One region of the Streptomyces sp. NPDC013455 genome, then DNA from elsewhere that is predicted to be linked to it. Evidence: riboswitches for the same ligand, from Rfam matches in the RefSeq annotation. Region 1 holds a riboswitch; the other holds the start of a gene.

What was found. A riboswitch is a leader RNA that binds a small molecule or an ion and turns the genes downstream of it on or off. The one in region 1 is predicted to bind cyclic di-AMP.
Positions count from the first base shown of each region.
Region 2: linked by a shared signal. The riboswitch ahead of ABZ576_RS22110 (LysM peptidoglycan-binding domain-containing M23 family metallopeptidase) and the one ahead of ABZ576_RS07150 (M23 family metallopeptidase) in region 1 are both predicted to bind cyclic di-AMP.

Region 1 covers NZ_JBEYCX010000003.1:117,802-120,963, reverse strand. Annotated here, with positions in the region: gene ABZ576_RS07155 (GntR family transcriptional regulator) at 1-476, opposite strand, end outside; gene ABZ576_RS07150 (M23 family metallopeptidase) at 674-1,429, opposite strand; cyclic di-AMP (ydaO/yuaA leader) riboswitch at 1,442-1,596, opposite strand; gene ABZ576_RS07145 (pitrilysin family protein) at 1,818-3,162, opposite strand, start outside.
Region 2 covers NZ_JBEYCX010000013.1:185,430-188,591, forward strand. Annotated here, with positions in the region: gene ABZ576_RS22105 (SGNH/GDSL hydrolase family protein) at 1-242, opposite strand, end outside; gene ABZ576_RS22110 (LysM peptidoglycan-binding domain-containing M23 family metallopeptidase) at 463-1,425, opposite strand; cyclic di-AMP (ydaO/yuaA leader) riboswitch at 1,431-1,587, opposite strand; gene ABZ576_RS22115 (alpha-galactosidase) at 1,896-3,162, opposite strand, start outside.

The DNA of each region.
Region 1 (3,162 bases):
GCGTACATCCAGGCGATCTTGTGCCGCAGCTGGGTGAGCATCGAGGTCAGCGACGGGCTGCCGGAGGCCTGCGCGAGGGTCTCGTGGAACCAGCCGCCCAGCGAGCGCAGATCCTCGCTGTGCCCCCGCCGGGCCCGCTCCTGACCGAGCCGTACCAGCCCGCGCAGCACCTTCAGATGGGCCTCGGTGCGCCGCTGGGCGGCCCGCGCTGCGCCCAGCGGCTCCAGCAGCATCCGCATCTCCAGCAGGTCGGCGGCCTCCTGCTCGGTCGGCTCGGCCACGCACGCGCCCGCGTGCCGGCGCGTCACCACGAAGCCCTCCGCCTCCAGCGTGCGCAGCGCCTCCCGCACGGGGACGCGCGAGACGCCGTAGCGGCGGGCCAGTACTTCCTCGGTGAGGCGGCTGCCGCGCTCGTAGACACCGGCGACGATGTCGTCCCGGATCGCCGTGCACACCGAGTGCGCCGGAATACGCATGACCGACCTCCGCATTAATCCCCGTGAAACGCCGTCGCCGACGCGTGTTCCGTGACTCTATTCCAGTGAGCGGTAATTGCCGACGGCGGGTCGTAATCCATGGATATTTTTTGGTCAGCACATCCGGCGGAAGCCGTGAAAAACGACGAAAGCCCCGGCTCGGTGAGCCGGGGCTTCGGAGGGGCGTGCGGTGCGCGTCAGACGTTCACGCCGTGCTTGCGGAGGTAGGCCACGGGGTCGATGTCCGAGCCGTAGTCGGGGGTCGTGCGCGCCTCGAAGTGGAGGTGCGGGCCCGTGACGTTGCCGGTGGCGCCGGACAGGCCGATCTGCTGGCCCGGGACGACCTTCTGGCCCACGGTGACGCCGATGGAGGACAGGTGCCCGTACTGGGTGTACATGCCGTCGGCCATCCGGATCACGATCTCGTTGCCGTACGCGCCGCCCCAGCCGGTGGAGACGACCGTGCCGGAGCCCACAGCGTGGACGGCGGTGCCGCTGGCGGCGTGGAAGTCGATGCCGGTGTGCGAACCGGAGGACCACAGGCCGCTGCTCGCCTGGTAGGCCGTGGAGACGTAGGAGTGCGCGATGGGGCTGACGAAGGCGTTCAGCCGCTTGCGCTCGGCCTCGCGGGCGGCGCGGGCCCTGGCCTCGCGCACCTCCTCGGCCCTCTCGGCGGCCAGCTTCGCCGCGGCTGCCTCGACCGCCCGCTCGTCGGCGGCCTGCTGCTGGGCGGCGGCCTGCGCGTCGATCTGCTCGGCGACGTCGTCGCTCACGGTGAGGACCGGGGTGAGGCCGGTCTGCTCGGTGGAGTTCTCCGCGGCGAGCGCCGGGGAGGCGGCGAGGGTGCCGATCACACCGGTGGTGGTCAGGGCCGCGACGCCGGCCGCCTGGGCGGTGGTCCGCTTGACCCGGCCGGGCTTGCGGTGCTTCCCGGTGGCGCACATGAACGCCATGAAGTGGCTGGTCCTTTCCTTCCCTCTCGCCTACCGGGTTAGCTGACGGGTTCGGAGCAGGAAGGTCTCCTACGGGCCCCCTGGCGGGCGCCCGATTCACCCCAGGGACTGCATGGGTCCCCGGCTCCCCTGGCTCGCGCCGTACGGGGACTCGGCGATGGCTGTCCGGTGCCGCGGTTGCGGCGCACTGCCTGACGAACAGCCCGGACGACGCTACGGCGGCCCGCTTTCAATCCTCAAACGAATCCCTCGGTTTGTAGCGCATCCCACAGGGCAGACAGGCAACCTCCGCCCCAAAACGGGCATCTGAGGGAGCGAGTGGAACAGCGTGGGGCCCCGGCGGTCCGTCGACCGGTCGCCGGGGCCCCACGCGCGTGCCGCCGCTCGGCTACTCGGCCGCCACGACGGTCACTTCACCGATGCCGAGCGCCTCGACCGGCGCCTTGATCCGTGCCGCGTCGCCGACGAGGACCGTCACCAGACGGTCCACCGGGAAGGCGTTCACGACGGCCGCGGTGGCCTCCACCGTGCCCGTGGCGGCCAGCTGCTGGTACAGCGTCGCCTGGAAGTCGTCGGGCAGGTGCTGCTCGACCTGGTCGGCCAGGGTGCTCGCGACGGCCGCCGCGGTCTCGTACTTGAGCGGCGCCACGCCGACCAGGTTCTGCACGGCGACGTCCCGCTCGGCGTCGGTCAGGCCCTCGCTCGCGAGGGTGCGCAGCACCTTCCAGAGGTCCTCCAGCGCCGGGCCGGTGTTCGGCGTGTCCACGGAGCCGCTGATGGCGAGCATCGCGGCGCCCGTGCCGTCCGGCGCGGAGCGCAGGACCTGCCCGAAGGAGCGCACGCCGTACGTGTAGCCCTTCTCCTCGCGCAGGACGCGGTCCAGGCGGGAGGTGAGGGTGCCGCCGAGGCAGTACGTGCCGAGCACCTGGGCCGGCCACACCCGGTCGTGCCGGTCGGGGCCGACCCGGCCGATGAGCAGCTGGGTCTGCACGGCGCCGGGCCGGTCCACGATGACCACGCGCCCGGTGTCGTCGGCGGTCACCGGCGGCACGGGCCGGGGCTCGCCCGGGGTGCCGGTCCAGGCGCCCAGGGTGTCGCCGAGCAGTGCGTCGAGGTCGGCGCCGGTCAGGTCGCCGACGACGACCACGGTGGCCGTCGCGGGCCGCACATGGCGGTCGTAGAAGGCGCGTACGGCCGCGGCGTCGATCTTCTCGACCGTCTCCTCGGTGCCCTGGCGCGGGCGGGACATGCGCGAGGACGCCGGGAACAGCTCCCTGGACAGCTCCTTGGCGGCCCGGCGGGCGGGGTTGGCCAGCTCGTGCGGGATCTCGTCCAGGCGGTTGCGGACCAGCCGCTCGACCTCGCTCTCGGCGAAGGCCGGCGCGCGCAGGGCGTCGGCGAGCAGGCCGAGGCCCTTGGCCAGCCGGGAGGCGGGTACCTCCAGGCTGAGCCGGACGCCGGGGTGGTCGGCGTGCGCGTCGAGAGTGGCGCCCGCGCGCTCCAGCTCGGCGGCGAACTCCTCGGCGGAGTGCCGGTCGGTGCCCTCCGAGAAGGCCCGCGCCATGATCGTGGCGACGCCGTCCAGGCCGGCCGGCTCGGCGTCCAGGGGCGCGTCCAGCAGCACCTCCACGGCCACGACCTGCTGGCCGGGGCGGTGGCAGCGCAGCACGGTCAGGCCGTTGTCCAGCGTGCCGCGCTCGGGGGCCGGGAACGCCCAGGGCCTGGCCTCACCG
Region 2 (3,162 bases), on a different contig from region 1:
CCCGCGCAGAAGGACACGAGGTCGGGGGCCAGGTCGACCGCCTGCGGGAGCTGGTCGGCCATGATCTGGTCGAGCAGCTTCCCGCGCACGGCGAGGTTGGTGTATCGGAAGTCGCCTTCGGGGCGGCGGTCGGCGAGCAGTACGGCGAACCGGTCGGCCCAGCCCACGAACGCCCCGTCGGGCCCGGGGTCGCCGACGCCCTCGGTGAAGCTGTCCCCCACCGCCACGTACGACCCGATCACTGATCTGTTGTCATTCTTCGAATCGTCTGCCACAGCGGACCATGATTCACCTTCGGATGTGACTTACGCGACCGTAGGACGGGGTTGACGAACGGTGAGATGAGACACTCTTAAAGAATTTGCAATCCAGGAATACGCCTGCCGGTACACCGAAGGCCGGACCCGGGGATCGGGGTCCGGCCTTCGGAGGCGTGTCAGGCAGGTGGTGCAGCGGGGGCCGTCAGCCGACGGAGACGCCGTGCCGGCGGAGGTAGTCCACCGGGTCGATGTCGGAGCCGTAGTCGGGCGTGGTGCGGATCTCGAAGTGCAGGTGCGGGCCGGTCACGTTGCCGGTGGCGCCGGACAGGCCGACCTGCTGGCCCGCGGTCACGGTCTGGCCGGCCGAGACGGAGAGCTGGGAGAGGTGGGCGTACTGGGCGTAGTGGCCGTCGTTCAGCTTGAGGACGACCTGGTTGCCGTACGCGCCGCCCCAGCCGGCGGAGACGACGGTGCCCGCGGCGACGGCCTTGAGGGGGGTGCCGGTCGGTACGACGAAGTCGACGCCGGTGTGGTAGCCGCTGGACCACATGCTGCCGGCCACGCGGTAGGCGGTGCCGACGCCGGCGCCGGCCACCGGGAGGGTGTAGCCGGTCGTGGCGGTCTCGGCGGCGGCAGGCTTGGCGGCCGGGGCCTTGGGGGCCGGCGAGGACTCGGGGGCCGGCGAGGACTCGGGGGCCGGCGAGGACTCGGGGGCCGGGGAGGACTTGGCCGCGGGGGCCTTGGGGGCGGCCGGAGGCTTCGGGGCGGCGGATCCGGTGCCGGACGGTGCGGCCTTCCCGCCGAGCGTGAGCTTCAGACCCGGGTGGATCAGCGCGGGATCGTCGCCGATGGCCTGCCGGTTGTCGTCGTAGAGGCGGTGCCAGCCACCGCCGACGTGCTGCTGGTCGGCGATGGCCGCGAGGCAGTCGCCGGACTTCACGGTGTAGGTGCGCACCGTGGAACCCGTCTGCGCCGGGGCCTTCTTCGCCGTGCCGGGAAGGGACTGCACGGCCTTGCCGGGGACGGGCTGCGCGGGGGTGGCCGCGTGCGCTCCGGTGGCCCCGAGAAGCGGCAGGGCCAGGGCGGCGCCGCCGGTGCCGGCGACGGCGATGGAGCGGGAGAAACGCGGGGTCTTGGGACGTCGGTGCTTACCCTTCGCGGGCATGGCGCTGTTCCTCTCCGGCGCCTGCGAGGTCAGCTGTCGGGTTCGGGCTGGAGCTGCCCGGCCGTGCGTGCACGGCTGCACCCCTGGCCTGTCACGGAGACCGGGACAGGCAGTCGTACCTGGTGGGTCCCCCGCTCCTGCCGGACACGGGTCATGGGTGTGGGGACTCCGGGCGGCGGCAGGATTCGGCGTTCCGTCCGGATTGGTGGCGAACGTAAGCGAGCGAGTCGTACGGAAACAAGCAGCCGGTTCCCGTTGTTCGGGTTTCGGGTGATCGGATCCGGGTAATCGCTGTCACTCAGCGTGCATTCCGCACCGCGCGTCCTGCCAATTCCGCTTTACGGCACGTTTATTACGTGGACATGACTGGTAACGCTCGGCCACGGATATGACGCTGCTCACGCGACCTCTCGCCAGGGTTCCCTTTTTCAGGCCCAGTTGGGGCGAAGTCAGCAATTGGGACAGACGACTCAGATGCGGCGCAGGCGGAGAACCGTCGCATCCAGGTATCCCTTGAGCTCCGTGCGCAGCCCGTGGTGCAGGAGCACCGCACCGCAGTGCACTTCGCCCGTTTCGCGGCATTCGTACGACGCCGTCGGATCGAGCCCGCGCAGCCGCAGCGCCGGCGCCGGCTCGCCGTAGCGCTGCGCCTCCAGCCAGGCGAGGACCACGGCCTCCTCCCCCCGCACGTACTGCACGGCGCTGAGGCCGCCCGCCGGGGGCCGCAGCCGGTACAGCTCCCCGCGCTGCACGACCGGACGGATCTCCTTGTAGAGCTCCACCCACCGCCGGGCCTCGGACAGCTCCTCGTCCGTCCACCGGGTGAGGTCACCGCCGATGCCGAGGACGCCCGCCATCGCGCTGACGAAGCGGAAGCGCAGCGTGCTGATCCGGCCGTTGAGCTGGCTGTTCGGGCTGTCGGTGACCCAGGCGGCCATCACGCGCGCGGGGTGGACTTGCGAGAAGCCGTGCTGGACGGCGAGCCGGTCCAGCGGGTCGGTGTTGTCGGAGGTCCACACCTGGTCGGTGCGGCTCATCATCCCGAGGTCGATCCGGCCGCCACCGCCCGAGCAGGACTCGAAGGCGACCTGCGGGTGCGCGGCGCGCAGCCGGTCCAGCAGGGCGTACAGGGCGCGGACGTGGTCCACCCACAGGCGCTGCGGGTACGGTTCGCCGGGCCAGCCGGCGTCGGTGAAGCAGCGGTTGAAGTCCCACTTCACATAGTCGATCGGGGCGCTGGAGAGCAGGGTGTCCAACTGCTCCCAGAGGTACTCCCGCACGTCCTCGCGTGCGAGGTTGAGGACGAGCTGATTGCGCATCTCCGTCCGCTTTCGTCCCGGTTGGTGCTGTACCCAGTCGGGATGGGCGCGGTACAGGTCGCTGTCCGGGTTGACCATCTCGGGCTCCACCCAGATGCCGAACCGCATGCCGAGGCCGTGCACCTGGTCGGCGAGGGGCCGCAGCCCGTGCGGGAAGCGGTCGGGGTTGGGTGTCCAGTCACCGAGGCCGGCGCGGTCGCTGGTGCGGGCGCCGAACCAGCCGTCGTCCACCACGAACAGCTCCACACCGATCCCGGCGGCCCGGCGGGCGAGGGCGGCCTGCCGTTCCTCGGAGATGTCGAAGTACGTCGCCTCCCAGGAGTTGAACAGCACGGGCCGGTCCCGTTCCGCGTCCGGGACGACGTACGCGCGCTGGTAGGCGTGCCAGGTGCGGCTCGCGCCGCCGAAGCCGCCGTCG